One region of the Yersinia alsatica genome, then DNA from elsewhere that is predicted to be linked to it. Evidence: predicted binding sites of a transcription regulator. Region 1 holds the regulator's gene; each other region holds the start of a gene.

Region 1 (10,889 bases):
TCGGCAGCGCGGTCGCTAACTATTTTATGTTCAGTTACGGTGCCGTGATCGACGCCAATATGATGCAAAATGCCTTTGAGACTAACTCACAGGAAGCCACCGCCCTGTTCACCCCGCGCATGGCGCTGTGGTTGCTGGTGTTAGGCATTATCCCTGCGGTTGTTGTCTGTTTTGTACACATCCGGGCCACTCGTCCTTGGTGGTATATGTTGGGGTTGCGCGCAGCCAATATTTTGCTCTCCACCGTGATTATCCTACTGGTCGCGACCCTGTTTTATAAAGATTACGCCTCATTGATTCGTAACAATAAAAGTATCGTCAAGATGCTAACGCCGTCTAACTTTGTCAGCGGCAGTTTTCAATTTGCGAAACATAAATATTTTGCCAGTAACATGGCATTGGTGACGATAGGTGAAGATGCCCATAAAGGCCCGCTGATTAGCGGGCAACAGAAAAAAACATTAGTTATCTTAGTGGTCGGCGAAACCGCCAGAGCAGAGAATTTCTCGCTAGGTGGTTATGGGCGAGAAACCAATCCTCGCTTGCAGAAACAAAACGTTACCTTTTTCAAGAATGCTTCATCCTGTGGCACTGAAACGGCGGTGTCGGTGCCGTGCATGTTCTCGAATATGCCGCGCAAAAATTACGATGCTACACTGGCTAGCCATCAGGAAGGGCTGATGGATATCCTGGCGCGCGCAGGGTTGAATGTCTTATGGCGGGAAAATGATGGCGGCTGTAAAGGTGCCTGTGATCGCATTCCTCATCAGGATGTGACACAGCTAAAGTTAAGTAATGATTGCGAAAATGGCGTCTGTCTGGATAATGCATTGCTCTATAAATTAGATAACTATATCAATGGACTACAAGGCGATGCAGTGATTGTATTGCATCAGATGGGCAGCCATGGCCCAGCATATTACCGCCGATCCTCGCCAGAGATGCGCCAGTTCACCCCAACCTGTGATAGCAACCAAATTCAGGATTGCACTCCCCAGGAGCTGGTGAATACTTACGACAATTCTATTCTCTACACAGATGCGATGCTGGATAACACCATTAAGTTACTGCAACAGCACAACAATAACTTTAATACCGCACTGGTCTATCTCTCCGATCATGGCGAGTCACTCGGAGAAAATGGCATGTATTTGCATGGCACTCCGTATATGTTCGCCCCTAGCCAGCAAACACACATACCTTTTTTAATGTGGCTATCTCCCGAATATACAAAAAACTATGGCATTGACCGCCAGTGTCTGTCCGACAGTGCGCAACATAATGAAATTTCTCAGGATAATCTTTTCCATACCCTATTGGGCATGATGAATATTCAAACTACCGAGTATCAAGCTGCAATGGATTTACTGCATAAGTGTCGCAGCCCAAACCCGTAAACAAAAAAGTGCTGTTAGACAGCCGATAATATCTGAAATTAATGCCAGCGCTCCTCTGTTGGCATTTTTTTCTTGACCTAGACCGATCGGTCTATTACGCTCTTTGGCATGAACAAAATACAGCATACACAGGTAGACACCCGCGAGCATCTATTGGCTACGGGCGAGAGTCTCAGCTTGCGCCTTGGCTTCAATGGTATGGGCCTTAGCTTGCTACTCACCACCGCGGGTATCCCGAAAGGGTCGTTTTATCACTACTTCCGTTCAAAGGAAGTTTTCGGTGAGGCGATGCTACAGCGCTATTTTGATCGTTATGATGCTGAGATGGAAAGTTTATTAGCCCAGCAACAAGGGGATAAGCGCCACCATCTACTGCGATATTTTGCTCAATCTATTGCTAACTATTGTGGCAGTGAATGCCACAATGCTTGTCTGGCGGTTAAACTATCAGCCGAAGTGAGTGATTTATCCGAACCCATGCGTCACGCGCTGGATATCGGCACTGCTCGCGTCATTGGTCGTTTGCAAGATGCCATCGAAGCCGGTATTGAAGAAGGCTCGCTGCGTATCACGCTTTCCCCTGCCGCAACCGCAGAAACACTCTATGCCTTGTGGCTTGGTGCGGCGTTGCGCGCCAAGGTGAAGCGATCAGTGACTCCGCTGACTTGTGCGCTGGAAAGTATTGAACTGATTTTACAACCCACTCAATGATCTCATAATCCAATGATTCTGAAGTTAATATTATTTATCTTCGGGATTTACCCAGTCACTAGTTGACCGGTCTATTAATATAGGACGCACCATGACAACTGCTAAACTGTTCTCCCCTTTGAAGGTTGGCGCGCTCACTTTGCCAAATCGTGTCTTTATGGCGCCACTGACTCGTTTACGTAGCATTGAGCCAGGTGATATCCCAACCCCTCTGATGGCGGAATATTATCGCCAACGAGCCAGCGCAGGTTTGATTATTACTGAAGCAACTCAGGTTTCTTTCCAGGCGAAAGGCTATGCCGGTGCGCCGGGGTTACATACCCAAGAACAGCTAAATGCATGGAAAAAAATCACTCAGGCAGTGCATGAAGAAGGCGGACATATTGCTGTGCAGTTATGGCACGTCGGCCGTATCTCACACAATAGCCTGCAACCGGGTCAGCAAGCGCCCGTCGCGCCTTCGGCTATTTCGGCCGACACCCGCACCACCATCCGTGACGAAACCGGTGCTTGGGTGCGTGTTCCCTGCTCGACTCCACGGGCACTGGAAACCGAAGAGATCCCCAGCATTATCAATGACTTCCGTCAGGCAACGGCGAATGCCCGTGAAGCTGGCTTCGACTATATTGAGCTGCATGCCGCCCATGGCTATCTGCTGCACCAATTCATGTCTCCAGCATCAAACCAACGTACCGACCAATACGGCGGCAGTATTGAAAATCGCACGCGCTTGACACTGGAAGTGGTCGATGCCACTGCCGCTGAATGGGGTGCTGAGCATATTGGGATTCGTATTTCACCACTGGGGCCGTTCAATGGCCTGGATAATGGTGAAGATCAGGAAGAAGCTGCGCTGTATCTGATTGATGAGCTGAATAAACGCCAGATTGCTTATCTGCATATCTCCGAGCCAGACTGGGCCGGTGGAAAACCTTATACCGCTGCCTTCCGTGACGCCGTGCGCGCACGCTTTAAAGGGGTGATTATCGGTGCGGGTGCTTATACCGCAGAAAAAGCTGAAGACCTGATTGAGAAAGGCTTTATTGATGCCGTCGCCTTTGGCCGCAGCTACATTTCCAATCCGGATTTGGTCGCTCGTCTACAACAGAAAGCGCCGCTGAATGAGCCAGATGGTGAAACCTTCTACGGCGGTGGCGCTAAAGGGTATACTGACTACCCAACACTGTAAGACTCTTTTATATAATTCATTAAATAACAGCTGGTTAGAAGATAATTCTGACCGGCTGTTTTGTTTTTGACCCGTAGAAGATTACCGAGCTAGTGAGTGTGATAATATTGCTATATGATTATAAATTAGTTTTTATTTATCATGACTTGTAAATTTAACCTATTGATTATAAGGGGCTTTGTAAATGCGCTTACTCCATACCATGATCCGCGTGGGTGACCTGCAACGTTCCATCGATTTTTATACCAAGGTATTAGGGATGCGTTTGCTGCGTACCAGCGAAAATACCGAATATAAATATTCGTTGGCATTCGTCGGTTACAGTGATGAGAGTGAAGGTTCAGTCATTGAGCTGACTTATAACTGGGGCGTTGATAGTTACGAAATGGGGACTGCATTCGGTCACCTGGCGCTGGGTGTTGATGATGTTGCCGCCACTTGCGACCAAATTCGCCACGCGGGCGGTAAAGTGACTCGTGAAGCCGGTCCGGTCAAAGGCGGTAATACCATTATTGCTTTTGTCGAAGATCCCGACGGTTACAAAATCGAGTTAATCGAGAATAAGAGCGCCGGACTGGGCCTCGGAAACTGATTAACTTAAAGGCACCGGTAAGGTGCCTTTTTTCTCATCGCGATATCCCCCTGCATCCCGCGCTAAAATTTGACATAATGTGCGCTGAATTCGATGAAGATAAGAAACTGATGGCAGATAAAAGTGACCTTAACGCCCTGAGTGGCCGTTTTCGTGGGTATTACCCGGTAGTAATTGATGTAGAAACCGCCGGTTTTAATGCTCAAACTGACGCATTACTGGAAATTGCCGCCGTCACCTTGCAAATGAACAAGGATGGTTGGCTGTTGCCAGATGAAACACTGCATTTTCATGTTGACCCTTTTGAAGGTGCCAATCTGCAACCTGAAGCGCTGGCATTTAATGGCATAGACCCGACCAACCCTTTGCGTGGCGCAGTCAGTGAATATGAAGCCTTACATGCCATTTTCAAAGCGGTACGCAAAGGTTTGAAAGATCAAGGCTGTAACCGGGCAATTATTGTCGCGCACAATGCCCACTTTGATCACAGCTTTGTGATGGCGGCGGCAGAACGTGCCAGTTTGAAGCGCAATCCATTCCACCCTTTTGCCACATTCGATACTGCCGCGCTCAGCGGGTTAGTGCTGGGGCAAACAGTGTTGGCTAAAGCTTGTCTGACTGCGGGTATCCCCTTTGACAGTAGCCAGGCTCACTCCGCGTTGTACGATACCATGCAAACCGCAAAACTATTTTGTGAACTAGTGAATCGCTGGAAGAAACTAGGTGGCTGGCCGGTACCGGCGGGTGAATCTGAGTAAGCAGATTTGAGGTGGGAATAGCGATTTCATGATTAAAAAAGGTGGCTTGCAAGCCACCTTTTGTTTGTTCCACTCACTCGCCAACCCATTATTCTGCGGCTGGTTTTTCTTCTTCTGCACGATATTTATCGGCAGTTTCTTTCAGTAACTTTTGCAGTTCGCCGCGTTGATACATTTCCATCAGAATATCGCAGCCGCCGACCAATTCACCATCAACCCACAGCTGTGGGAAGGTTGGCCAGTTGGCATATTTTGGCAGCTCAGCACGAATATCTGGGTTTTGCAGAATATCAACATAAGCAAAACGCTCGCCGCACGCGGACAGCGCCTGCACAGCCTGAGCAGAGAAACCGCAGTTTGGCAGCTTAGGTGAACCCTTCATATAAAGCAGGATTGGGTTTTCCGCTATCTGGCGCTGAATTTTATCAATCGTGGTCATTTCTTGCTTCCTCAAGCCCTGTGGCTACAATACTTATTGCTCAATTTAATTATTGCGTACGGCCTATTGTAGCGACTGTCACGACAGGAATAAAACGCCATCTTTTGCAGGGGCTTTACTCTGCCAGCAAATGGTTATATTGTCGGCTACAAATATATGCATTTATAATAACATTTTTGATCCCATCACTTCATTATTATCTTGCTTGTGGGGTGCTTGAAATAGGCGGTGGTTAACTCGTTGACGTATGGTTGATTTAAGGTCATTTGACGGGTGAAAAAACAACAATTGCGACGCCATTAACGTTTTCTCACAATATCGATTAGATTCTTGTAGTTCGCCGCTGTTTTATATCCGGAGTTTCGGCAATACTGTGACTCTTCATATTCATTTCAGGGCCAAGGTTGGTAGCGTTATTATGCGTTTAATTCTTACGCTGTTTGTGCTGCTGTTCACCCAGCTATTTCTAAACCTGGCGCATGCGTCGCCGCAGGCTCACGTCTCTGCTGAGCAAAAGAAAGGTCAGATTAGTCAGGCCAGCCCTGATGATCGCAAGAAACGTAAAGCAGATAAAAACATTAAGAAAGTTAAAGTCGACAACAATAAAAACACTACCAGTAAAAAAGTCCCAAATAAGATAGCCGCCAATAACGATAAAAAGAAAACAGCCGCCACTGCCAGTAAAACTATTAAGAAGAAAGCACCAGAAGTCAGCAAACCTACCGCTAAAAAATCAAACAACAGTAAAGCCACTGAGAGTAAAAAAACCGATATTAAAACTGCGGCCAATAAAAAGGCGACAGTTAAGAAAACAGAAAAAGTTGCTTATGGTCGCCATAGAAATAAAGCGGAAGGGAAAGCCAGCACCGAATTAGCCGCAAATAATAAAATGAAACTCAGCCCGGCACATAAAAAACGCTACCAACACGCCAAACAAACCGCTATGAGCAAACTGATGAAACAAGTCGGCAAACCTTATCGCTGGGGCGGCACCTCCCCTAATACCGGTTTTGATTGCAGCGGGCTTATCTATTACGCCTATAAAGATGTCATCAGAATAAAAATGCCGCGCACCGCCAACGAAATGTATCATTTGCGCGATGCAGCACCGGTTAAACGCGCTGAATTAGAAAGTGGTGACCTGGTGTTCTTCAATATTGCTAATCGTGGTGTGGCCGACCATGTAGGGGTCTATTTAGGCAACGGCAAGTTTATTCAGTCCCCGCGGACGGGCGAAGAGATCCGCATCAGCATGATGGATAATGACTACTGGCAAGATCACTATGTCGGCGCGCGCCGGGTAGTGACACCAAAAACCATCCGCTAATCCTTACTCTGGCACCCGGTAAATCTATCAGGTGCCTACCTCTCACCATCCCCACCAATCACATAACTCAATGCGTTTAATTTTCGTGCAATCCCCCATCTTGTAGTGTGGTTATATCTGTCATTCCTGTTGAAAGTTGTTAAGATTAATACCCACAACAAAAATACAACAATTATGATTTAACCGCTCTTCGCCGCATCATGGCTACAGCTAATGACCGGATTTGAGGAGCAAACACCCTGAGCAACCCCGAAAGGAGAGAGCTATGTCTTTTGAATTACCCGCATTACCTTATGCACAAAATGCACTGGAACCGCATATTTCGGCTGAAACACTGGAATATCATTACGGCAAGCATCACAACACCTATGTGGTGAATCTTAATAACCTGATTAAAGATACTGAGTTTGCTGCTAAGACGTTGGAAGAGATTATCAAAACCTCCAGCGGCGGCATCTTTAACAATGCTGCCCAAGTCTGGAACCATACTTTTTACTGGCACTGTCTGTCGCCGAATGGCGGTGGTGAACCAACGGGCAAAGTCGATGATGCCATTAAGCAATCTTTTGGTTCTTTTGCTGAATTTAAAGCGCAATTTACCGACGCCGCAGTGAAAAACTTTGGTGCAGGTTGGACGTGGCTGGTCAAGAAAGCGGATGGCACTCTGGCAATTGTCAGTACATCGAATGCAGCAACACCACTGACAACCAGCGATAAGCCGTTGTTGACTGTGGATGTGTGGGAACACGCTTACTATATTGATTACCGCAATGCGCGGCCAAAATATCTGGAGAACTTCTGGGCTTTGGTTAACTGGTCTTTTGTTGAGCAGAATTTAGCTTAATAGCGGCGTAATAATTAAGGGCGGGTAAACCGCCCTACTTATCACCGGCAAGCGGCTTAATTAATTCATTACCGCCACGAAGCTAAAGACAATAATCATTGCCAGCGCACCAACAGTCGTAATCAGCGACATCTTCAAATTGGTATCCATAAAAACTCCTCAGCCGGTTAATTTTAGTAGGGAAAAGGCACATAATTAGTGCGTTAAATTATTTTCCCACAGATAGGAAAAAAAATCTTGTGCTCATTACGCACTTTATAACATTGATTAGCTCTTCCACTTTCCCTCCAGATCAGACAAAATTCGCAGTTCATAACTGCATACCGACTAATAACGTCCAATAAAAACTCTCAGACGACCAGCTGACTCAACCATCCAGCCTACTATCGTGCTTCTGTCTGAGCGGTTTTCGAGTAATGCAGGCAAACGATTAACATAATACTTACCTGCTGTAACAGGTAAGCTTAGGAGTCATTTTTTTATGGCAACGATTAAAGATGTGGCCAAACACGCGGGTGTGTCCACCACCACCGTTTCACACGTGATCAATAAAACTCGTTTCGTCGCCGAAAATACCAAGGCTGCTGTGTGGGCAGCCATTAAAGAACTGCATTATTCGCCCAGTGCTGTGGCTCGCAGTTTGAAAGTGAATCACACTAAGTCAATTGGTTTACTGGCGACATCCAGTGAAGCCCCCTATTTCGCTGAAGTGATCGAAGCGGTTGAAAATAGCTGCTATAGCAAAGGCTATACCCTGATTTTATGTAACTCTCATAATAATCTGGATAAACAAAAAGCTTATCTGGCCATGCTGGCGCAAAAGCGTGTTGATGGGCTATTAGTGATGTGCTCAGAATATCCCGAGCAACTGTTAGGGATGCTGGAAGATTATCGTAATATTCCAATGGTAGTTATGGATTGGGGCACCGCGCGCGGTGATTTCACCGATTCAATTATTGATAATGCCTTCGAGGGTGGCTATATAGCTGGCCGTTATCTGATTGAGCGCGGCCATCGTGATATCGGTGCTATTCCCGGCCAGTTATCACGTAATACCGGGGGCGGTCGCCATCAGGGCTTCCTGAAGGCATTAGAGGAAGCCAATATCACGATACGCGATGAATGGGTGGTTCAGGGCGATTTTGAACCTGAGTCTGGTTATAAAGCCATGCATCAGATTTTGACGCAAAAACATCGTCCGACCGCGGTATTCTGTGGCGGAGATATCATGGCGATGGGCGCAATATGTGCCGCTGATGAGTTGGGTTTACGCGTGCCGCAAGATATTTCGGTGATCGGGTATGACAATGTGCGTAATGCCCGCTATTTCTCACCGGCGCTAACCACGATCCACCAGCCCAAAGAGCGATTAGGTGAAACCGCCTTTGCCATGTTGCTTGATCGTATTGTCAGCAAGCGCGAAGACCCACAAACCATTGAAGTACACCCGAAACTGGTAGAGCGCCGTTCTGTCGCTGATGGTCCGTTCCGCGATTACCGCCGTTAATCCTCTTCGGCCAGTCACATTCCACGTGACTGGCCGCTAGTGCTGCACGCCGCCGTCATCCGCTGCATTGCCATCCTTTAACCATTCGTCATTTAGCGTGACACTGTCACCTAAATAGTCCAGTAACCACGCTAAAGCTGGGGAGTGATTATTCTGTTCCCAGGTTAAGCAGCACGGGCTATCCGGCAGTGGTTCAGCTAACGTCAATGCCACCAACTGGCCATCGGCAATCAGCGGCGACACCATATGGGCTGGCACCATACCAATGCAAAGCCCTGCACACAGGCAGTCAATCCCCGTCGTCCAGTCCGGTGCTACTAATCGTTGCTGATTATCCAGCGTCCAGGTATCTCGCTTAGGCAGATTTCGTGCCGTATCTTCCAGACAAAGTGAAGGATATGGCCGCAACTGATTGTCGTTAAGTGGCCCGGTTAAACGGGCTAAAGGATGGTTCACACTGACTACACAATGCCAGGTCAAAAAGCCCATATCGCGAAATACAAACCGCCCTCTCACCGGGATGGCCCGGGTGGCACCAATGGCCATATCGGCTTGCCCATCGACCAAAGCATCCCAGACACCATTAAACACCTCATAGCGCACCCGCAGCTCCACGTCAGGGAAATGGCGATAAAAATCCAGCACCAGGCGGCGACTTCGCTGCGGTTTGACGATTTTATCTATCACGATATTTAATTGCCCCCGCCAGCCATTCGCCACCTGTTGGCACTGACGGCGCGTGTTATTCATTTTTTTGATAACATCCCGGGCTTCTTTGATGAAAACCACTCCAGCCTGAGTTAATTCGACATCGCGATGACGCCGCTCAAACAGGGGAACTGCCAGCCACTCCTCCAGTTGGCGCACGGTATAACTGACGGCAGACGGCACACGGTGCAATTCTTGAGCAGCCGCACTGAAGCTGCCGGTGCGCGCCACAGCATCAACCACCTCCAATGAGTATTCAGACCACATTATTTTCTGCCTCTCTATATTCAATTATTTGGTGTCAATTTTTTTGATAGCTTCTCGCAAATATTACCGTTTCACAACTGATTATCGTAGCGGATAGAATGCCCCCCGCTATAAATCCCTAATTATAAAGCTGTCTCAAGACAGCAAATTGCCTGCAAAATTATGATAAAGAGAAATAAAGTATGAAGACGTCAACAAGTTTCATGTTCTATCTGGCGGGTTTGAGCATGTTGGGGTACTTGGCCACCGATATGTATTTACCCGCCTTTGGTGCCATGCAACAAGAATTACAAGCCTCCGCTGGTTCCATTAGTGCCAGTCTCAGCATCTTCCTCGCCGGTTTCGCTATCGCCCAGCTTATTTGGGGGCCAGTCTCCGACAAGCTGGGCCGCAAACCAGTGCTATTAGCTGGATTGGGGTTATTTGCCATCGGCTGTTTGGGGGTGTTGTGGGTTGAGACAGCAACACAACTCTTGGTGCTGCGCTTTATTCAAGCTGTGGGGGTCTGCTCAGCAGCAGTGAGTTGGCAAGCATTAGTGGTAGACCGCTACCGTGACGGTAAAGCCAACCGGGTCTTTGCCACAATTATGCCGTTAGTGGCGTTATCTCCGGCACTCGCCCCATTATTGGGTGCTTGGCTATTGAACCACTTCAGCTGGCGCTCAATTTTCGTCGTACTGTTGGCCGTGACACTGTTACTTTTGATCCCCACTGCACTACTGAAAGAGCGGAAAAATGCCCCATCAGATAATACGGTGCAAAATAAAAGCGCCATTAGTTTCTGGCAGCTCCTAAAATCGCCAGTCTTTAGCGGCAACGTGATGATATTTGCGGCATGCAGCGCGGGGTTCTTCGCCTGGTTAACCGGCTCGCCTTTCATTCTGGGTGAGATGGGATATAGCCCCAATGCCATTGGTTTGAGTTATGTTCCACAAACTTTGGCCTTCCTGCTGGGGGGGTTTGGTTGCCGCAGCGCACTGACTCGGATTAAAGGCAATACCCTGCTGCCTTGGCTGTTGAGCGGCTATGCCATCAGCATGGTTGCGCTCTATTTGATCGCAACATTGACCACGCCAACGCTGATAACTTTACTTATTCCATTCTGCTTAATGGCGCTTGTGAATGGTGCCTGCTACCCTATTATCGTAGC
Region 2 (10,889 bases), 1.2 Mb from region 1:
ACCATCTGTTGTGCATCACAATCGACACGCGCCAGAATAAATTGGCCCGCATATTCTGCGGCTAATTTATCCAGCAACGGAGTGAGTTGCAGACAGTGCTGGCTGCGTTCTGACCAAAAGTAGAACAATACCGGCACAGCCATGGATTGTTCTAATGCCTGATGTAGGTTCGCTTCAGTAATATCAATCGTTGTAGGTGCTAGCATGAATTTTTTCTCTCATCTGTTTTAACAGTAGATGGGGGCAGATTATGTTGCTTCAACCCTGACGACTATTATCAAGAATTGCCGCGCAGGACTTTATCTAACATTCGTCCCGGTAATATACGGCGCAGTATTGTCAGTGCATGGGCCACCAAGGTGACTGGATAACGCAATTGTGGGCGCGGGCTTTCCAGCGCATGGCGCAATTTCGGTAATATAGCTTCCGGCGGCAGAGTAAAGCGCTTCGCAATACCGGGATTATTCACCGGTTTATCCGCTGCTGCCTGATTCACATTTTGCGTGAAATGGGTACTTATCGGGCCAGGTTCAATCAAGCTGACATGAATACCGCTGCCGTGCAGCTCCATACGCAATGCATCTGACCAGGCTTCCAGTGCATATTTACTGGCAGCATAAGCGCCGCGACCGGCGGTTGAAACCAGCCCCATGACTGAGCTGGTTTGAATAATACGCCCTTCGCTGTGGGGGAGCATTGCGGGTAGCAGCAACTGTGTTAGTTGGTGAGTGCCAAACAAATTGGTGGAAAATTGTTTCTCTAACTGTTGGCGAGAAATGGTGTGCAGTGGGCCGTAGAGGCCAAAACCGCCATTATTAAACAAAGCATACAAGCGCCCACCGGTCAGTTCGATGACTTGTGCTGCGGCACGTTCGACACTGTCACTGTCATCCAAATCCAGCTCAATACCTTCCAGACCCATCTGTGTCATTTTGACCACGTCATCGGGTTTACGGCAGGCGGCCAATACGCGGTAACCGCGGTTTTTCAAATCTTTTGCCGCAACCAGGCCAATGCCACTGGAACAACCAGTAATTAATACTGCTTTTTGCATAACTTTACCTAGTGAGTGAATCTATTTGTTTAAAGTAATGGTTAACTAATCACTATAATTCAATGTTATTTGATAACTAACGGTTTGAGCTGTTGCGCCATCCAATCAGCAATGAAAGGTTGGGCTTCTGCGTTAGGATGTAAACCATCATCCTGCATCCACTCCGGTTTTACGGCCACTTGTTCCATAAAGAATGGAACCAGCGGGATGCCAAATTGCTGTGCCAGTTGCGGATACATTGCAGTAAAGGCATCAGTATAACGGCGGCCATAGTTAGGCGGAATGCGGATTTGCATCAATAAAGGCTGGGCTTTCGCTTCCTTTATCAGATTGATAACTTGTGTGAGATCCCGTTGAATATCCGGTGTTGGAAAACCACGCAGCCCGTCATTAGCGCCCAGTTCAATCAATACCCAGCGCGGCTGATGTTGTTTGAGCAGGGCGGGTAGGCGCGCCAAACCTTGCGCGGCAGTATCACCACTGATACTGGCGTTAACCACCTTAGGCAGTGATGGCGTGGCTTGCCATGTTTTATCCAGCCGTGAAGGCCATGCTTCGGCAATAGGCAAGCGGTAACCGGCGCTTAAACTGTCGCCGAGAATCAAAAGTGTATCGGTTGCGGCGGCACGCAAACTGAATAATCCCAACAGTAATAGGAAGGGAAGATGCCAGCGGAAAACGTTCTTGAAGTTCATCATCTTAATAAACACGTCGGTCAGGGTGAGCAACAGCTCTCCATCCTTACCGGAGTTGAGCTGGTTGTCAAACCCGCTCAAACAATTGCGCTGATTGGTGAGTCAGGTTCAGGTAAATCAACTTTGCTGGGAATTCTGGCAGGTCTGGATGATGGCAGCAGTGGTGAAGTGAGCTTGCTGGGGCAGTCATTGACTGCTATGGATGAAGAAGGGCGGGCGCAACTGCGAGCCAAAAACGTCGGTTTTGTGTTTCAGTCATTTATGTTGGTGCCCACACTCAATACCTTAGAGAACGTACAATTACCCGCACTATTACGCGGGGAAAGCGAACGTGAAAGTAAAGTACATGCCATTGAGTTATTAAAGCAGGTGGGGTTGGAGAAACGTCTTCACCATCTTCCGGCTCAGCTTTCCGGTGGCGAACAGCAGCGCGTGGCGTTAGCTCGGGCCTTTAGTGGTCGGCCAAAAGTATTATTTGCTGATGAGCCAACCGGCAATCTTGACCGGCACACTGGCGACCGTATTGCCGATTTACTGTTTTCCCTTAACCGGGACTACGACACCACGTTAATTCTGGTGACCCATGATGTGCAACTGGCTGGTCGCTGCCAACGTCGGCTGCGCCTGCAGGACGGTAAATTGTGGGAGGAAGCATGATTTGGCGGTGGTTTTGGCGTGAGTGGCGCTCACCCTCACTGCTGATTGTTTGGCTGGCATTAACACTGGCGGTGGCCTGTGTGCTGGCGCTGGGCAGTATCAGTGATCGGATGGAGCAAGGGCTTAATCAGCAAAGCCGTGATTTTCTGGCGGGTGATAGGGTACTGAGAGCCTCTCATCCAGCACCGGAAGGCTGGTTACAGGAAGCGAAGCAGCAGGGGCTGACTGTCAGTCGCCAGCTTTCGTTTATGACCATGACCTTTGCTGGCGACCGACCTCAACTGGCTGATGTCAAAGCCACTGATTTGGCCTATCCGCTGTATGGCGAATTAGAAACCTTGCCTCCGCACGTCAAGCTTGAACCGGGGACGGCGCTGGTGGCCCCGCGTCTGCTGGCGCTGTTGGGGGTTAAGGTCGGGGATTCAGTTGAAGTGGGTGATACCTCGCTGAAAATTATTGGCGAAGTGATTCAGGAGCCAGATTCAGGTTTTAACCCATTCCAAACCGCCCCACGAATTTTGATTAATTTGAGTGATGTGGAAAAAACCGGTGCGATACAGCCGGGTAGCCGCTTGAGCTACCGCTATATGTTTGCTGGCTCACCCGATGCTATCGCGCAATTTAGTGACTGGCTTACACCACAACTGACACCGGAGCAGCGCTGGTATGGTTTACAAGAGTCCGGTGGTGCACTGGGTAAATCCCTGCAACGGGCGCAACAATTCTTGCTGCTATCGGCATTATTGACGTTATTGTTGTCTATTGCCGCGGTTGCTGTGGCGATGGGGCACTATTGCCGCAGTCGCTATGATTTAGTGGCGGTGCTGAAAACATTGGGGGCCGGGCGCAGTGCATTGCGACGGCTGATTATTGGCCAGTGGCTCTCTGTTTTGGTGCTGGCGGGTCTGTGTGGCAGCGTCATTGGGCTATTGTTCGAGAAAATATTAATCCGCTTATTGTCCCCGGTGTTACCGGCCGCATTACCAGCGGCCGGGTTATGGCCATGGGTATGGTCAATGGGATCGCTGGTATTGATTTCATTGCTGGTGGGGATTCGCCCTTATCGGCAATTACTGGCGACTCAGCCCTTGCGAGTATTGCGCCGCGATGTCTCTGCCAATGTTTGGCCACTACGTTACTTTATTCCGGTGATGATCGTGGTCGTGGTGGGGTTATTGGCCCTACTGATGGGTGGGAACGCTCTGTTATGGGCGATCCTCGGTGGCATGGTGGTATTGGCGCTGCTGTTAGGTGTCATTGGCTGGGGCGGTTTATTGCTGCTACGTCGCTTGACCGTCACTCGCTTGTCATTGCGGCTGGCGATCAACCGGTTATTGCGCCAACCGTGGATGACTCTGACCCAACTGGCGGCATTCTCACTCTCATTTATGTTATTGGCTTTGTTATTGGTGCTGCGCGGGGATCTATTGGATCGCTGGCAACAACAGTTGCCGCCAGATAGCCCCAACTATTTCTTGCTGAATATCACTCCGCAGCAGGTGCCGCAAGTGACTGAATTCCTCACCCAGCATCAGATAACGCCGTCAACTTTCTATCCTATTGTCCGGGCGCGTTTAACGGAAATTAACCAGCAACTGGCGACGGAGCGGGTACATGAAGACGCCCCCGGTGGCGAGGCTGTCAACCGGGAGCTGAATCTTACCTGGCAGCAGGATCTACCGGCGCACAATCTTTTGACTGCGGGGCAGTGGCCACCAAAGGCAAATGAAGTGTCGATGGAGCAGGGGATTGCTGACCGATTGGGAATTAAAATCGGCGATAAGCTGACATTCAGCGGCGATACCCAGTCATTTGAGGCCACGGTGAGCAGTATTCGTCAGGTAGATTGGGAAAGTCTGCGTCCTAATTTTTACTTTATTTTCCCGCCGGGTGCGCTGGATAATCAGCCGCAAACTTGGCTGACCAGCTTCCGCTATCAAGGGGATGGAGAGGTGCTGACGCAATTAAACCGCCAGTTCCCAACCCTCAGTTTGCTGGATATCGGCGCGATGCTTAAACAGGTCGGGCAGGTGCTGCAACAGGTGAGTCGTGCACTGGAAGTGATGGTCATTCTGGTCATTATTTGTGGCACTTTGTTGCTGTTGGCACAAGTACAGGTCGGCATGCGCCAGCGCCGTCAGGAGTTGGTGGTCTATCGCACGCTCGGGGCAAGTAAACGCTTACTGCGGGGCACATTGTGGTGGGAGTTTGCACTACTGGGATTGGTTGCTGGCTTAGCGGCGGCAATCGGTGCAGAAGCCGCACTCTGGGCCTTGCAGCGGTTAGTGTTTGATTTCCCATGGCAACCTAACTGGGTGATGTGGTGGTTACTGCCATTGGCGGCGGCACTGTTACTGTCAGTTTGTGGTGGTTGGTTGGGCGCGCGATTGTTACGAGGCCGAGCATTATTCAGAGGATATGAAAGCTAGTTCTGTTCTAGTGCGGGCAGTGCGTAACTGCCCGCTTACTGATTACAGCTTATTCTGAGCCCAGGTTAAACCGGACTGATATTCGGTTGGTAATAAAGGTGCCAAAGCCACCAAGGCGGCACGCAGCGCTGCGCCGTCCGGGTCATTTAAATTCAAATGGCCCACTTTACGCCCGTCGCGCACCTCTTTTTCATACCAATGCAGATGGACCAATGGCAGCGACAACCACTCGGTATTCACTGGCGTACCAATCAGATTAACCATGGCTGACGGGGTATTCACCACCGGAGTTGGCAGCGGTAAATCTAAAATAGCGCGCAAATGCAGCTCAAACTGGCTGATGGACGCCCCATTTTGCGTCCAGTGACCGCTGTTATGCACCCGTGGAGCCAGTTCATTGATAAGCAAACTGTCCCCGACGATAAAGCACTCCATCGCCATAACACCGACATAATTCAGCTCATCCATAATGGCCGACAGCATCTTCTCAGCTTGCTGTTGTAAGCGGCTATCCGGCTGTGGCAACGCCACACTTATGCGCAAAATGCCATCTTCATGCAGATTATGAGTTAGCGGATAAAAAACCGATTTACCTTGATGGCTACGGGCACCCACCAGCGAAACTTCGCCAGAAAAGTTGATGCCCTGCTCGACAATACATTCGCCGTAAGCATCGGCAGGCAAAGTGCCTTGCTCTCCGGCACGTAAACGCCATTGACCACGGCCGTCATAGCCGCCGACCCGACGTTTCACGATAGCTAATTCACCTAGCGTGGCGAAGACTTGTGGCCACTGGCTAGCACTGGCCAATAATTGCCATGGAGCCGTCGCCAGATTCAGGCTATCGAGTAACTGCTTTTGTGTCAGACGGTCGGCCAGTCGCGGGAAGATATCGCGGTTAACAAAAGCGGTGTGTGTGGCAAGTTCGCGAGTTAAGGCGGTTTCTGGCCAGCGTTCAATCTCGGCGGTAATCACACTGTGCTGATAAGGTACAGCTTCCGGTTCAGCATCTAAACCCACCGGATACACCGCAATACCCAGTGGTTCGCCAGCCTGACGCAGCATGCGCCCTAACTGACCGTTGCCTAATACGCAAACTGGTTTCATGCTTTCACCTGTGAATTCGCCGTCGGCAGATCTGACTCCCGCGGATCTGGATTATCTAATACTTCGTCAGTTTGGCTTTTACGCCAATCGGCCAAACGCACAGCTAATTCGTGGTCATGTAGCGCCAGTATTTGAGCCGCCAGCAAGGCCGCATTCGCCGCCCCTGCTTTACCAATGGCCAGTGTTCCCACTGGAATACCGCGCGGCATCTGCACAATGGAATACAGGCTATCGACGCCACTTAATGCTGCACTTTGTACTGGCACCCCTAAAACCGGCACCAATGTTTTTGCCGCCAGCATACCCGGTAGGTGAGCAGCACCTCCTGCGCCAGCAATAATGACATGTAAGCCATTAGCATCAGCTTGTTCGGCAAAACTGAACAGTTTGTCGGGGGTTCTGTGTGCAGAAACAACTTCGACATGAAACGGAACATTGAGCGTGGTGAGCACGTCGGCGGCGAACTGCATGGTGGCCCAGTCACTCTTGGACCCCATTACGATAGCGATTTTAACCCCGGCTGCATAAGCCGAATCGAGGTTGGCTCCCATGGGTGTAAAGCTCCTGTGATTGCGCAAGCGTCGGCCAGACCGATTTGATATAAATCGTGACTGGCGAAGAGGGCGTAGAGCATATCATGAGCCAAAGGCAAGGAAAACGGTTGCGTCGCGGCTTTTGCTGGGTTTTATCGGTTTTTTTGTTAGGCAGCGATGGATAACAATAGCTGATTAAAACGGGAATTTAATCAACTCAACGCTCTCTTTGGTGACTTTTACCATCGACCCTTCAACATGCCAGGCTCCCAAAACGACCCGATGTGCTGTTGTGGCGGGTAATTCTACCGTATGAACCGCAGGGCGATGGGTATGCCCATGAATCATCCAACTGACATTATTGCGCTGGAATGCATCGACCACAGCTTGTGGGTTTACATCCATAATCAGTTGCGATTTACCGCTATTATTTTGCTGGCTTTGATTGCGCATATAAGCCGCAATACGTAAGCGAAAGCGCAGAGGCAACCACAGGAATAATTTCTGGATCAGAGGATTGTGTACTCGGCGGCGAAAATGTTGATAGTCGGCGTCATCAGTGCACAGGGTATCGCCGTGTAAAATCACAATGTCGCGGCCATACAACTCGACCACTTTCTCTTCGGGCAACAAGATCATGCCACTTTCAGTAGCAAAGCGCTTGCCGAGCAGAAAATCGCGGTTACCGTGAATGAAGTAGCAGGGCACGCCCTGTTGTTGGAGTGATTTTAATGCCGCAGCGATCTGCCGATACAGTGGTTCGGGGTCGTCATCGCCAATCCAGGACTCAAATAAATCGCCCAAGATATATAAGGCATCAGCATGAATGGCTTCACGCTGTATAAAATGCAGGAAACCGGCAGTGATTGCCGGTTCCTGAACGCTAAGATGCAAATCTGCAATAAAAAGCGTGCTCATTAAGCAGTCATTACTCGCTTACAGTAACACTTTTAATGATCACATCTTCTTTTGGCACGTCTTGATGCATACCGCTGCGGCCAGTAGAAACATTTTTGATTTTATCAACCACGTCCAGACCTTCAACCACTTCAGCGAATACACAGTAACCCCAACCATCAGGGCGCTCTGAACGGAAGTTCAGGAAGTCGTTATCAGCAACGTTAATAAAGAACTGAGCAGTGGCAGAGTGTGGATCATTGGTACGTGCCATTGCTAAGGTGCCACGGGTGTTTTTCAGACCGTTATTGGCTTCGTTCTTGATAGGTGCATCAGTATCTTTCTGGTTCATGCCCGGCTCAAACCCACCGCCTTGGATCATGAAACCATCGATAACACGGTGGAAGATAGTGTTATCATAGAAACCTTTACGGCAGTAGTTCAGGAAGTTTTCAACGGTAACCGGCGCTTTATCGGCGAAGGTATTGACGACGATATCGCCGTGATTAGTATGAAACGTGACCATAATAATGTTCCTGCTAGTGTAATAAGTGTATTCACAATGAGTCGTAACTCTTTAGACGGCTCTTATATCATATCTGCGAGATTGAGTCAGCACTCGAAACGTCGCCTTTATGGGCGAAAAAGTGCTGGATCAGAGGCTGATTTGCCTCATAATCTGATGATATCCTTTTTACCCATAGTAGTGATTACTTTGGGTATAAACCATGCGCACTGCAAAAACAAAAACCACGGAATGTCCCGATGCTAAAGATTTTTAATACACTGAGTCGCCAAAAAGAGGAATTCAAGCCTATCCATGCCGGTAAAGTTGGCATGTACGTATGCGGGATCACCATTTATGACCTGTGTCACATTGGGCATGGGCGTACTTTTGTCGCTTTCGACGTTGTTGCGCGTTATTTGCGTTATTTAGGTTACTCTCTGACCTATGTGCGCAACGTGACCGATGTTGACGATAAAATAATTAAACGTGCGATTGAAAACAATGAAACCTGCGAGCAACTGACTACACGGATGTTGGCCGAAATGCACAAAGATTTCGACGCCTTGAATCTTGAACGTCCAGATTTAGAGCCGCGTGCCACTCATCATATCCCCGAAATCATTGAGCTGACCGAGCGTTTGATCGCCCGTGATCACGCCTACGTGGCGTCAAATGGTGATGTGATGTTCGCGGTAGACAGTGATCCAGATTATGGCCTGTTATCGCGTCAGGATCTGGATCAGTTGCAGGCTGGCGCTCGGGTTGAAGTGGCGGATGTCAAACGCAACCCGATGGATTTTGTTTTGTGGAAAATGTCGAAACCCGGTGAACCGAGCTGGGAATCACCATGGGGGCCGGGTCGCCCTGGCTGGCATATTGAGTGTTCCGCAATGAATGGCAAGCAGTTAGGTGCGCATTTCGATATTCACGGTGGTGGCTCTGATTTGATGTTCCCACACCATGAAAATGAAATTGCACAATCTACCTGTGCCCATGATGGCCCTTACGTGAATTACTGGATGCACTCCGGTATGGTGATGATAGACAAAGAGAAAATGTCTAAATCACTGAATAACTTCTTCACTATTCGCGATGTGTTAGCCTATTACGATGCCGAGACGGTGCGTTATTTCTTGATGTCTGGGCATTATCGCAGCCAGCTTAACTACAGTGAAGAGAACCTCAAGCAGGCACGTGCTTCATTAGAGCGCTTATATACCGCACTGCGTGGAACTGATGCGAATGCAACTCCGGCAGGTGGTGCTGAGTTTGAAGCGCGCTTCCGTGCTGCTATGGATGACGATTTCAATACCCCAGAAGCCTATTCTGTGCTGTTTGATATCGCTCGCGAAGTTAACCGGCTAAAAACTGAAGATATCGCTGCGGCGAATGGTTTGGCGGCAGAGTTGCGTAAACTGGCTCATGTGCTGGGTTTGTTGGAGCAGGATCCGGAACTGTTTCTACAAAGCGGCGCACAGACTGACGACGATGAAGTGGCAAAAATTGAAGCTTTGATTAAGCAGCGCAATGACGCCCGCAGCAGCAAAGACTGGGCGCTGGCAGATTCTGCACGTGACCAATTGAATGAGCTGGGTATTGTGTTGGAAGATGGCCCGCAAGGGACGACATGGCGTCGTAAATAAAGGTGGTTAGCTCAGCCGGTTATTGGCATCTGGCGGGTAAACTCTAAAAAAATTGCGGTGCTGGCATTGACCAGTAACCGCAATTTTTTTGCCCATACTTTATGCTGCCAGCAGGGGAGGTTAAGATCAGGCCTTAACCTGCACTTTCATGCCTTGAAACTCAACAACTTGGTCAGCTACGATTTTGCAGCGCTTGCGCGTTTCTACATTCCCGTCGACTTTTACCTGACCATCAGCGATGGCGGCTTTTGCTGAGGCGCCGCTGTCGTTCCAACCTTGCAACTTTAATAAGTCACACAGTTCGACATGCGGGTGTTTTTCCAAATGAAAAATGTCCATTACTGTCCTTTCTATCAATTTTCGTTGATGTCGTGATATTCCTCGCAGGCTTGCAAGGTATTTTGTATCAGTGTTGCGACGGTCATTGGCCCAACGCCACCGGGAACCGGTGTAATCCAACCCGCACGTTCAACAGCGACATCAAATTCTACATCTCCGACTACTTTACCACTTTCCAGGCGGTTAATGCCCACATCAATCACGATAGCGCCCGGTTTAATCCACTCGCCGGGAATAAAACCGGGCTTGCCCACTGCAACCACAAGTAAATCAGCATTTTCGACATGTTGGCGCAGATTCTTGGTGAAACGGTGCGTTACTGTGGTGGTGCACCCCGCCAGCAGCAGCTCAAGGCTCATTGGGCGGCCAACAATATTGGATGCGCCGACGACGACGGCATTTAGGCCATAAGTGGGGATTTCATAGCGCTCCAGCAGTGTAACAATACCGCGTGGGGTGCAAGGGCGCAGTTTTGGCGCACGTTGGCACAAACGGCCTACGTTATACGGATGGAAGCCATCTACGTCTTTATCTGGATGAATACGTTCCAAGACTTTGACATTATCAATCCCGGCAGGCAGCGGCAGTTGCACCAGAATCCCATCGATTTCACCGTCATCATTCAGTGAATCAATTAAAGCTAACAGCTCAGCTTCAGTAGTCGTCATCGGCAGGTCATAAGAACGGGAAACAAAACCGACCTCTTCGCATGCCTTACGCTTGCTGGCGACATAAATTTGTGATGCCGGATTCTCACCTACCAACACCACCGCAAGCCCGGGAGCACGTTTACCCGCAGCTAAACGTTTCTGTACCAACGCAGCAACTTCGTTTCTTACCTGCTGCGCAATCGTTTTACCATCAATAATTTTTGCTGACATCAGTGGAAAGGTCCATCAATTAAAAAAGCGGGAATCCACCTATTTTGTCAGAAGCGGGGCGTGCTGTCAGGCGTATAATAACGATTAATTAACGATTAAATAGCCAGATGATAAACCATAAGGCGAAAACCCATTGACTCGAAAGC
Region 3 (10,889 bases), 2.3 Mb from region 1:
GTGGTGACGGCCCGAACATTTTTCGGGCTAAAGACACCGGTTTAATATTTCTAGCCGAAACGGAACCGAGAATCTAATGAGTGACTACAAGAATACCCTGAATTTGCCTGAAACAGGGTTCCCGATGCGCGGCGATCTGGCTAAGCGTGAACCTGACATGCTGAAACGTTGGTATGAGCAGGATCTGTACGGGATTATTCGTACGGCCAAGAAGGGTAAAAAGACCTTTATTTTGCACGATGGCCCTCCATATGCGAACGGCAACATTCACATTGGTCACTCTGTTAACAAAATTCTCAAAGATATTATTATTAAATCGAAAGGAATGGCTGGCTACGACTCACCTTATATTCCAGGTTGGGACTGCCACGGTCTGCCGATCGAGTTAAAAGTTGAACAGTTAATTGGTAAGCCGGGCGAGAAGGTCAGTGCCGCGGAGTTCCGTGCTGCCTGCCGTAAATACGCGGCTGAACAAGTTGAAGGCCAGAAAGCCGACTTTATCCGTCTGGGCGTGCTGGGCGATTGGGACCATCCTTACCTGACGATGGATTTCAAGACCGAAGCCAATATCATTCGTGCATTAAGCAAAATCATTGATAACGGGCACTTGCACAAAGGCGCGAAGCCAGTGCATTGGTGCACCGACTGCGGTTCGTCACTGGCTGAAGCTGAAGTCGAATATTACGATAAAACATCGCCATCCATTGATGTGCGTTTCAACGCCGTCGATGCCGCCGCGGTGAGCGCAAAATTTGGCGTAACTCAGGTCAATGGCCCGATCTCGCTGGTTATCTGGACTACCACCCCGTGGACTTTACCTGCTAACCGCGCGATTTCACTGAATGCTGAATATGTTTATCAGTTGGTACAGGTTGAAGCTGAATGCCTGATTTTAGCCGCTGATTTGGTTGAAAGTGTCATGAAGCGCGTGGGTATCACCCAGTGGACGGTATTGGGCGAATGTAAAGGTGCAGATCTTGAACTGCTGCGCTTTGCTCATCCGTTTATGGGCTTTGATGTCCCGGCGATTTTAGGTGACCACGTGACTCTGGATGCCGGTACCGGCGCTGTTCATACCGCACCAGGCCACGGCCCGGATGACTTTGTTATCGGCCAGAAATACGGTTTGGAAGTTGCCAATCCGGTGGGGCCGAACGGCTGCTATCTGGCGGGGACTTATCCAACGCTAGACGGCCTGTTTGTGTTTAAAGCCAACGATGTGATTGTGGAGCTGTTGCGTGAAAAAGGCGCATTGCTGAAAGTAGAAAAACTGGTCCACAGCTACCCGTGCTGCTGGCGTCACAAAACGCCAATCATCTTCCGTGCTACCCCGCAATGGTTCATCAGCATGGATCAAAAAGGTCTGCGTAAGCAGTCTTTGGAAGAGATTAAAGGCGTGCAGTGGATCCCTGATTGGGGCCAGGCGCGTATCGAAACCATGGTGGCAAACCGCCCAGATTGGTGTATCTCGCGTCAGCGCACTTGGGGCGTGCCTATGTCTCTGTTTGTCCATAAAGAGACCGAAGTGCTTCACCCACGTAGCACTGAGCTGATGGAAGAAGTCGCCAAGCGCGTAGAGCAAGATGGTATTCAGGCGTGGTGGGATCTGGATCCTGCTGAAATCTTGGGTGCTGATGCTGCAGATTATGTCAAAGTTCCCGACACTCTGGACGTCTGGTTTGACTCCGGCTCAACCCACTCTTCAGTGGTTGATGTGCGCCCAGAGTTTAATGGCCATAGCCCAGATATGTATCTGGAAGGCTCTGACCAACACCGCGGCTGGTTTATGTCGTCATTGATGATTGCGACCGCGATGAAAGGCAAAGCGCCATATCGCCAGGTGCTGACTCATGGTTTCACTGTTGATGGTCAAGGGCGCAAAATGTCCAAATCCATCGGCAACACCATCAGCCCGCAAGACGTCATGAACAAACTGGGTGGCGACATCCTGCGTTTATGGGTGGCATCAACGGATTACACCGGTGAAATCGCTGTTTCTGATGAAATTTTGAAACGTTCCGCTGATTCATATCGTCGTATCCGTAACACCGCGCGCTTCTTGCTGGCAAACCTTAATGGTTTCGATCCCGCACAGCATCAGGTGAAACCGGAAGATATGGTGGTGGTTGACCGTTGGGCTGTTGGCCGCGCACAGGCCGCTCAAGCCGAAATTATGGCCGCGTATGAAAGTTACGATTTCCACTTGGTGGTACAGCGTTTGATGCAGTTCTGCTCGGTTGAGATGGGTTCTTTCTATCTCGATATCATTAAAGACCGTCAGTACACGGCAAAAGGCGACAGTGTTGCCCGCCGTAGCTGTCAGACTGCGCTGTTCCATATCGCAGAAGCATTGGTTCGCTGGATGGCACCTATCATGTCCTTCACAGCAGATGAAATCTGGAATCAATTACCGGGTCAACGTCCGCAGTATGTCTTCACTGAAGAGTGGTATGAAGGGCTGTTCGGGTTGGCAGGTGACGAAAGTATGAACGATACTTTCTGGGCTGAGCTGTTGAAAGTCCGTGGCGAAGTCAACAAAGTGCTGGAACAGGCTCGTAGCGACAAGCGTATCGGGGGTTCTCTGGAAGCAGCCGTAACCTTGTATGCCACGCCAGAACTGGCTGAGCGCTTGAACAGCTTGCAAGATGAGCTGCGTTTCGTGCTGTTGACCTCCGGTGCGAAAGTTGCCGATTATGCCGATGCAGGTGATGATGCGCAGCAGAGCGAACTGATTGCTGGGCTGAAGATTACCTTTAATAAAGCTGATGGTGAGAAGTGCCCACGTTGCTGGCATTACACTCAAGATATCGGTTTGGTAGCGGAACATGCTGAGCTGTGCGGCCGCTGTGTCACTAACGTCGCCGGAGACGGTGAAGAGCGTAAGTACGCCTAATGAGTAAACCTATTTGTTCGACCGGATTGCGCTGGTTATGGCTGGCAGTACTGGTGGTGATTTTGGATCTCGGTAGCAAACAGTGGGTCATGACCCACTTTGCTCTGTATGAATCTGTGCCACTGATTCCTTTTTTCAACCTGACCTATGCCCAGAATTTTGGTGCAGCATTTAGCTTCCTTGCGGATAAAAGTGGTTGGCAGCGTTGGTTCTTTGCGGGGATAGCTATCGGTATTTCAGTCATATTGATGGTGCTGATGTATCGCTCTACCGCCAAACAACGTCTGCTTAATTGCGCTTATGCTCTGATTATCGGTGGGGCATTGGGTAACTTGTTTGATCGTATGGTGCATGGCGCAGTAATTGATTTTATCGATTTCCACGTCAACAACTGGCATTTCCCCACCTTTAACATCGCCGATACAGCCATCTGTATCGGGGCTGCGTTGGTGATATTTGAAGGCTTCTTAAGCCCAGCTGAAAAAACGGCAATGAATAAAGGTGAGTGAGATGTCCGAGCATGTACAAGGCAATCAAGTACAAGAGAACAGCGCTGTATTGGTGCATTTCACACTGAAGCTGGAAGATGGCTCAACGGCAGAATCAACCCATATTCACGGGAAACCTGCACTGTTCCGCTTAGGTGATAATAGCCTTTCTGATGAGCTGGAACAGCAGTTGATTGGTTTGAAAGCTGGCGATAAGCACGCTTTTACCTTGCAACCTGAAGATGCCTTTGGTTTGGAAAGTCCTGATTTGATTCAGTACTTCACTCAGCGCGACTTTGCACAAACCGGTGTGCCGGATGCAGGGACCATCATGCTGTTTACTTCTCGTGATGGCAGTGAAATGCCAGGGGTAGTGCGCGAAGTGGCTGAAGAGTCTATCACTGTTGATTTTAATCACCCGTTGGCCGGGCATGTCGTCAGCTTTGAAATTGAAGTGCTGGAGATTGACCCCCAACAGGAGGCTGTCCATGCAGATATTGCTGGCTAATCCACGCGGCTTTTGTGCCGGAGTTGATCGGGCTATCAGTATTGTTGAGCGCGCGATCGAAATGTATGGCGCGCCAATTTATGTACGTCATGAAGTGGTGCACAACCGCTATGTGGTTGATAGCCTGCGTGAGCGTGGCGCTATCTTTATCGAGGATATCTCTGAGGTGCCAGATGGCTCCATTCTGATTTTCTCGGCCCATGGCGTGTCGCAGGCGGTTCGAGCAGAAGCCCGTGCGCGTGAACTCACCATGTTATTTGATGCCACCTGTCCATTGGTGACCAAAGTTCATATGGAAGTTGCGCGCGCCAGCCGCAAAGGGAAAGAAGCTATTCTGATTGGCCATGCCGGCCATCCAGAAGTAGAAGGCACCATGGGGCAATACAGCAACCCGAAAGGGGGAATGTATCTGGTTGAATCTCCAGATGATGTTTGGAAACTGAATGTTAAAGACGAGAACAATCTCTGCTTTATGACCCAGACGACATTATCCGTTGATGATACCGCTGCTGTTATTGATGCCTTGCACCAGCGTTTTCCGAAGATTATCGGTCCGCGTAAAGACGATATCTGCTACGCCACAACCAACCGGCAGGAAGCGGTACGGAATTTGGCGAATGATGCAGATGTGGTCTTAGTGGTTGGCTCGAAAAACTCGTCTAATTCTAATAGGTTGGCCGAATTAGCACAGCGAATGGGTAAATCGGCTTATCTGATTGATTCTGCGGATGATATCCAAGAGTCATGGCTACAGAATGCAGCATGTATTGGCGTTACTGCTGGTGCATCTGCTCCTGATATCTTGGTACAACAGGTAATAGCGCGCTTGCAAGGCTTTGGGGCTGGCGGGTCTGTTGAACTACGTGGCCGTGAAGAAAATATCGTCTTCGAAGTCCCCAAAGAATTACGTGTTGAGGTTAAGCAGATCGACTGATCTGGCATTTATTCTCTCAGGCATGAATTCAATACTTATCAAGCAGCCCGCAGTGGCTGCTTTTTTATGCTTAAAGATACTGTTTTCTCGTTATAACTTGTCTAGCCTTTGGGTGGCGTATGACGAAGGATAGAACATTATAACTGCATGAATATGCGCAATAAGCACAATCTGCCATATAGACGGCTATGGCACTACATTTAAGGTGAATAAGGTATTTAGTTGTCGATGAAATCCACTGGAACGCGAGTTACTGAATGTAATGTAAGAAATTAAGTGGTTTCACTGATAAAAGCGGGCGTATATCATTTTTTTCTAATACAGATTAAATAGGCTGGCAGAGTCTATAGCGGGCAGCTAATCTGAACCCTTGTCAGGGCAGATGACACAATATTGGGAGAACTAATGACTGATTCAACAATTCGTATCGCCGTGGTTGGCGCAGGTGGTCGTATGGGGCGACAGCTTATCCAGGCCATTACGCAAACTGAAGGTGTTGTGCTGGGGGCTGCCGTTGAACGTGTAGGCTCCACATTAGTAGGCAGCGATGCGGGTGAGCTGGCGGGTACCGGTTTACTGAATATCCAGGTAAATGATGATTTATCGAAAGTAACTGATCATTTTGATGTGTTGATCGACTTTACTCGCCCTGAGGGCACGCTGGAACATTTAGCTATTTGCCGCAAGCAGGGTAAGGCCATGGTGATTGGTACCACTGGTTTTGATGATGCGGGCAAAGCGGCCATCAGTGCTGCGGCATCTGACATTAGTATTGTTTTCGCGGCGAACTTTAGTGTTGGTGTGAATGTGGTGCTCAAGCTGCTGGAGAAAGCGGCCAAAGTGATGGGCGACTACACTGATATTGAGATTATTGAAGCTCACCATCGTCATAAAGTTGATGCGCCATCGGGTACCGCACTGGCAATGGGAGAGGCTATTGCTGATGCGTTAGGGCGGTCACTGAAAGATTGTGCGGTTTATAGCCGGGAAGGCCATACCGGGGAACGTAAGCCCGGCACTATCGGTTTTGCGACGGTGCGAGCTGGCGATATCGTCGGGGAGCATACGGCAATGTTTGCTGATATCGGTGAGCGGGTTGAAATCACCCATAAAGCCACCAGTCGTATGACTTTTGCTAATGGTGCAGTTAAGTCGGCTATTTGGGTCTCTAAGCGTGATAATGGTCTGTTTGATATGCGAGATGTACTGAATTTGAACGAACTTTAAAGGTGTAAAGCACAGCCAGTGATGTGGTTGTTTTTATCATAATGGTTTGATAACAGGACAATATTTTATTGTCCTTTTTTATTTTTATGTAAAAATTGACGTTTTGTATAGATTTTGCGTTTATGGCTGTATTTATGTGTATTTAACCTCGGTTTTATCTCATTTACTCTCTTGGCTAAGCAATTTTTCCCATTTATCCCTCTCTATAATGATATTTTCCAGTCACTCACCCTCGCAACCGTTTACTATGTTAAGTTAGCTTGTGTTTTTGCCGCTATAATTGGCTCATTTTAACGAAAACCGCAAAAAACAGAGAAAAAATGGTGCTTTGGCTAGACAAGAGCGTCACTCATCATTAAAATGCGCCCAATTTGCCAAAAATTAGCTTTGAGGGCGGTTTTTGCATTGATTTAGATCGCTAGATATGAATTAATATGCAAATAATGTGACTGTTTATTCCTTGGAGGATGTTTTGATTAAGTCAGCGCTATTGGTTCTCGAAGACGGAACCCAATTTCACGGTCGGGCCATCGGGGCAGAGGGTACGGCAGTGGGGGAAGTGGTCTTCAATACGTCGATGACCGGTTATCAAGAAATCCTCACTGATCCTTCCTACTCCCGCCAGATCGTCACTCTTACTTATCCTCATATCGGCAATGTCGGCACCAATGCTTCCGATGAAGAATCCTCCGCAGTACACGCCCAAGGTCTTGTCATTCGCGACCTGCCATTGATTGCCAGCAACTACCGTAATGAAGAAGGCTTATCTGAATATCTCAAACGCCACAACATTGTTGCGATTGCGGATATTGATACCCGTAAGCTGACCAGGTTGCTGCGCGAGAAAGGCGCTCAAAACGGCTGCATTATTGTGGGTGACTTATCTGATGCCGCTTTGGCACTGGAAAAAGCCAAAGCATTCCCCGGCTTGAAGGGGATGGATCTGGCGAAAGAAGTGACCACTAAAGAAGTTTATAGCTGGCTGCAAGGCAGTTGGACTCTGGAAGGTGACTTACCTGCGGCGCAGCAGCCGGAAGAATTACCCTTCCATGTCGTGGCATACGACTACGGTGTAAAACGCAATATTCTGCGCATGCTGGTGGATCGCGGCTGCCGTTTGACAGTGGTTCCAGCACAGACACCTGCTGAAGACGTTCTGAAGCTAAATCCAGATGGTATTTTCTTGTCAAACGGTCCAGGGGACCCGGAGCCATGCGATTATGCTATCACGGCGATTAAACGTTTCTTGGAAACGGATATCCCGGTGTTTGGTATTTGCTTAGGCCATCAGTTGCTGGCTCTGGCGAGTGGCGCGAAAACAGTAAAAATGAAATTCGGTCACCACGGTGGCAACCACCCAGTGAAGGATTTGGATGCAAACTGTGTGATGATCACTGCACAGAACCACGGTTTCGCGGTTGATGAAACCACATTGCCATCCAACCTGCGCACTACGCACGTTTCTCTATTCGATGGTTCCCTGCAAGGGATTCACCGCACTGATAAAGCAGCTTTCAGCTTCCAGGGACACCCTGAAGCCAGCCCTGGGCCGCACGATGCCGCTCCGCTGTTTAATCACTTTATCGAACTGATTGAAGCCTATCGCGCATCATCAGCAAGCACTAATAGCAAGTAATCAGGAGCTAAGACCATGCCAAAACGTACAGATATAAAAAGCATCCTGATTCTCGGCGCTGGCCCAATTGTCATCGGCCAGGCTTGTGAGTTTGACTACTCCGGTGCTCAAGCTTGTAAGGCACTGCGTGAAGAGGGTTACCGCGTCATTCTGGTGAACTCTAACCCCGCCACCATTATGACTGACCCAGAGATGGCCGATGCGACCTATATCGAGCCAATTCACTGGGAAGTGGTACGCAAAATTATCGAAAAAGAGCGCCCAGACGCGGTACTGCCAACCATGGGCGGCCAAACTGCACTGAACTGCGCGTTGGAACTGGAACGTCAGGGTGTTCTGGCTGAATTTGGTGTCACCATGATTGGTGCGACCGCCGATGCTATTGATAAAGCCGAAGACCGCCGTCGCTTTGATATCGCGATGAAGAAAATTGGTCTGGATACCGCTCGTTCAGGTATCGCGCATAATATGGAAGAAGCTCTGGCCGTCGCGGCTGATGTCGGCTTCCCATGCATTATCCGCCCATCCTTTACTATGGGCGGCACCGGTGGCGGTATCGCGTATAACCGCGAAGAGTTTGAAGAGATTTGCGAGCGCGGTCTGGATTTATCGCCAACCAAAGAGTTGCTGATTGATGAGTCACTGATTGGTTGGAAAGAGTATGAGATGGAAGTTGTCCGCGATAAAAATGACAACTGCATCATTGTCTGCTCCATCGAAAACTTCGATGCTATGGGCATCCATACCGGTGACTCCATCACGGTAGCCCCAGCTCAGACGCTGACCGACAAAGAATATCAAATCATGCGTAATGCCTCGATGGCAGTACTGCGTGAAATCGGCGTAGAAACCGGTGGCTCTAACGTACAGTTCTCGGTCAACCCGAAGAATGGCCGTTTGATCGTCATTGAAATGAACCCACGCGTATCCCGCTCTTCTGCTCTGGCCTCTAAAGCAACCGGCTTCCCCATCGCCAAGATTGCCGCCAAGCTAGCTGTGGGTTATACGCTGGATGAGTTAATGAATGACATCACGGGGGGCCGTACTCCAGCGTCCTTCGAGCCATCCATTGACTATGTTGTGACCAAAATTCCACGTTTTAACTTCGAAAAGTTTGCTGGTGCCAATGACCGTCTGACCACCCAGATGAAATCTGTTGGTGAAGTGATGGCGATTGGCCGCACTCAGCAGGAGTCACTGCAAAAAGCATTGCGTGGTCTGGAAGTTGGCGCCACGGGTTTTGACCCTAAAGTTAGCCTTGATGATCCTGAAGCGCTGACCAAAATTCGCCGCGAATTGAAAGAAGCGGGCGCAGAGCGTATCTGGTATATCGCCGATGCATTCCGTGCAGGAATGTCTGTTGACGGTGTCTTCAACCTGACCAATATTGACCGCTGGTTCTTGGTGCAAATTGAAGAACTGGTTCGCTTGGAAGAGAGCGTCGCAGAATGCGGTATCAATGGCCTGACTGCTGAGTTTATGCGCCAACTGAAACGTAAAGGCTTTGCTGATGCCCGTCTGGCGAAATTGGTTGGTGCGGCTGAAAGTGAAGTGCGCAAATTGCGTTACAAATATGGTTTGCACCCAGTTTATAAGCGCGTAGATACCTGTGCAGCAGAATTCTCTACCGATACCGCCTATATGTACTCAACCTATGAGGAAGAGTGCGAGTCCAACCCAACTAGCGACCGCCCGAAAGTGATGGTGCTAGGTGGCGGCCCGAACCGTATCGGTCAAGGGATTGAGTTCGACTATTGCTGCGTACATGCGTCACTGGCACTGCGTGAAGACGGTTATGAAACCATTATGGTGAACTGTAACCCGGAAACGGTCTCCACTGACTATGACACCTCCGACCGTCTCTACTTTGAGTCTGTCACGCTGGAAGATGTACTGGAAATCGTCCGTATCGAGAAACCGACTGGCGTAATTGTGCAGTACGGCGGGCAGACGCCATTGAAACTGGCCCGTGAGCTGGAAGCTGCCGGTGTGCCGATTATTGGTACCAGCCCGGATGCTATTGACCGTGCCGAAGACCGCGAACGTTTCCAACAGGCGGTAAATCGTCTGGGCTTGAAACAACCGGCTAACGCCACTGTTGCTACCATCGAACAGGCGGTGGAGAAAGCGGCTGGTCTAGGCTATCCGCTGGTGGTTCGCCCATCCTATGTACTGGGTGGCCGCGCGATGGAAATCGTGTATGACGAAATTGACCTGCGTCGTTACTTCCAAAATGCGGTCAGTGTGTCGAATGATGCACCGGTATTGCTGGACCGCTTCCTTGACGATGCAGTTGAAGTCGATGTGGATGCCATTTGTGACGGCGAGCGCGTGTTAATCGGCGGCATTATGGAGCATATCGAGCAAGCAGGGGTTCACTCCGGTGACTCAGCCTGTTCATTGCCCGCCTACACTCTGAGCAAGGAAATTCAGGATGTTATGCGCCAGCAAGTTGAAAAACTGGCCTTTGAGCTCTGTGTTCGCGGCTTGATGAACGTGCAGTTTGCCGTGAAGAATAACGAAGTTTATCTGATTGAGGTGAACCCACGAGCGGCCCGTACGGTGCCTTTTGTCTCTAAAGCAACCGGTATGCCACTGGCAAAAATTGCCGCGCGCGTGATGGTAGGGCAGAGCCTGGCTGAGCAAGGTATTCTGGAAGAAATTATTCCTCCTTACTACTCAGTTAAAGAAGTGGTGCTGCCATTCAATAAATTCCCAGGTGTTGACCCGATTTTAGGGCCAGAAATGCGCTCTACCGGTGAAGTTATGGGGGTTGGCCGTACTTTCGCCGAAGCATTCTCTAAAGCGATGCTGGGCAGCCAGTCTGGTATGAAAAAGAGTGGCCGTGCGCTGTTATCCGTGCGCGAAGGTGATAAGCATCGTGTGGTTGATTTGGCGGCAAAACTGCTTAAACAGGGCTTTGAATTGGATGCGACTCACGGCACTGCAGTAGTGCTGGGTGAGGCGGGTATCAATCCACGCTTGGTCAACAAGGTGCATGAAGGGCGTCCACACATTCAGGACCGTATCAAGAATGGTGAATACACTTATATCGTGAATACAACGGCAGGGCGTCAGGCGATTGAAGACTCCAAACTGATCCGTCGCAGTGCTTTGCAATATAAGGTGCATTACGACACCACACTGAATGGCGGTTTCGCAACTGCCATGGCACTGAATGCAGATCCAACTGAACAAGTGAT

What was found. The regulator PurR, encoded in region 1, represses purine synthesis genes. The targets are predictions, from matches to a motif close to CANGCAAACGTTTGCNTG.
Positions count from the first base shown of each region.
Region 2: the regulator PurR is predicted to act here: its motif matches at 6,593-6,610, upstream of purE (5-(carboxyamino)imidazole ribonucleotide mutase).
Region 3: the regulator PurR is predicted to act here: its motif matches at 6,282-6,299, upstream of carA (glutamine-hydrolyzing carbamoyl-phosphate synthase small subunit).

Region 1 is NZ_CP104006.1:3,025,283-3,036,171, reverse strand. Features, by position in the region: gene eptA (phosphoethanolamine transferase EptA) at 1-1,397, shown strand, start outside; gene N0H69_RS13550 (TetR/AcrR family transcriptional regulator) at 1,506-2,108, shown strand; gene N0H69_RS13545 (alkene reductase) at 2,200-3,297, shown strand; gene gloA (lactoylglutathione lyase) at 3,482-3,889, shown strand; gene rnt (ribonuclease T) at 4,000-4,647, shown strand; gene N0H69_RS13530 (Grx4 family monothiol glutaredoxin) at 4,736-5,086, opposite strand; gene N0H69_RS13525 (C40 family peptidase) at 5,505-6,413, shown strand; gene sodB (superoxide dismutase [Fe]) at 6,679-7,257, shown strand; gene cydH (cytochrome bd-I oxidase subunit CydH) at 7,318-7,407, opposite strand; gene purR (HTH-type transcriptional repressor PurR) at 7,739-8,764, shown strand; gene punR (DNA-binding transcriptional activator PunR) at 8,801-9,739, opposite strand; gene punC (purine nucleoside transporter PunC) at 9,922-10,889, shown strand, end outside.
Region 2 is NZ_CP104006.1:4,262,259-4,273,147, reverse strand. Features, by position in the region: gene N0H69_RS19360 (co-chaperone YbbN) at 1-206, opposite strand, end outside; gene N0H69_RS19355 (SDR family oxidoreductase) at 278-1,054, opposite strand; gene tesA (multifunctional acyl-CoA thioesterase I/protease I/lysophospholipase L1) at 1,120-1,749, opposite strand; gene ybbA (putative ABC transporter ATP-binding protein YbbA) at 1,720-2,406, shown strand; gene ybbP (putative ABC transporter permease subunit YbbP) at 2,403-4,835, shown strand; gene purK (5-(carboxyamino)imidazole ribonucleotide synthase) at 4,878-5,942, opposite strand; gene purE (5-(carboxyamino)imidazole ribonucleotide mutase) at 5,939-6,493, opposite strand; gene N0H69_RS19325 (UDP-2,3-diacylglucosamine diphosphatase) at 6,671-7,393, opposite strand; gene ppiB (peptidylprolyl isomerase B) at 7,404-7,898, opposite strand; gene cysS (cysteine--tRNA ligase) at 8,138-9,523, shown strand; gene ybcJ (ribosome-associated protein YbcJ) at 9,650-9,862, opposite strand; gene folD (bifunctional methylenetetrahydrofolate dehydrogenase/methenyltetrahydrofolate cyclohydrolase FolD) at 9,877-10,743, opposite strand.
Region 3 is NZ_CP104006.1:756,495-767,383, forward strand. Features, by position in the region: gene ribF (bifunctional riboflavin kinase/FAD synthetase) at 1-45, shown strand, start outside; gene ileS (isoleucine--tRNA ligase) at 77-2,893, shown strand; gene lspA (signal peptidase II) at 2,893-3,402, shown strand; gene fkpB (FKBP-type peptidyl-prolyl cis-trans isomerase) at 3,404-3,889, shown strand; gene ispH (4-hydroxy-3-methylbut-2-enyl diphosphate reductase) at 3,870-4,823, shown strand; gene dapB (4-hydroxy-tetrahydrodipicolinate reductase) at 5,229-6,050, shown strand; gene carA (glutamine-hydrolyzing carbamoyl-phosphate synthase small subunit) at 6,523-7,686, shown strand; gene carB (carbamoyl-phosphate synthase large subunit) at 7,702-10,889, shown strand, end outside.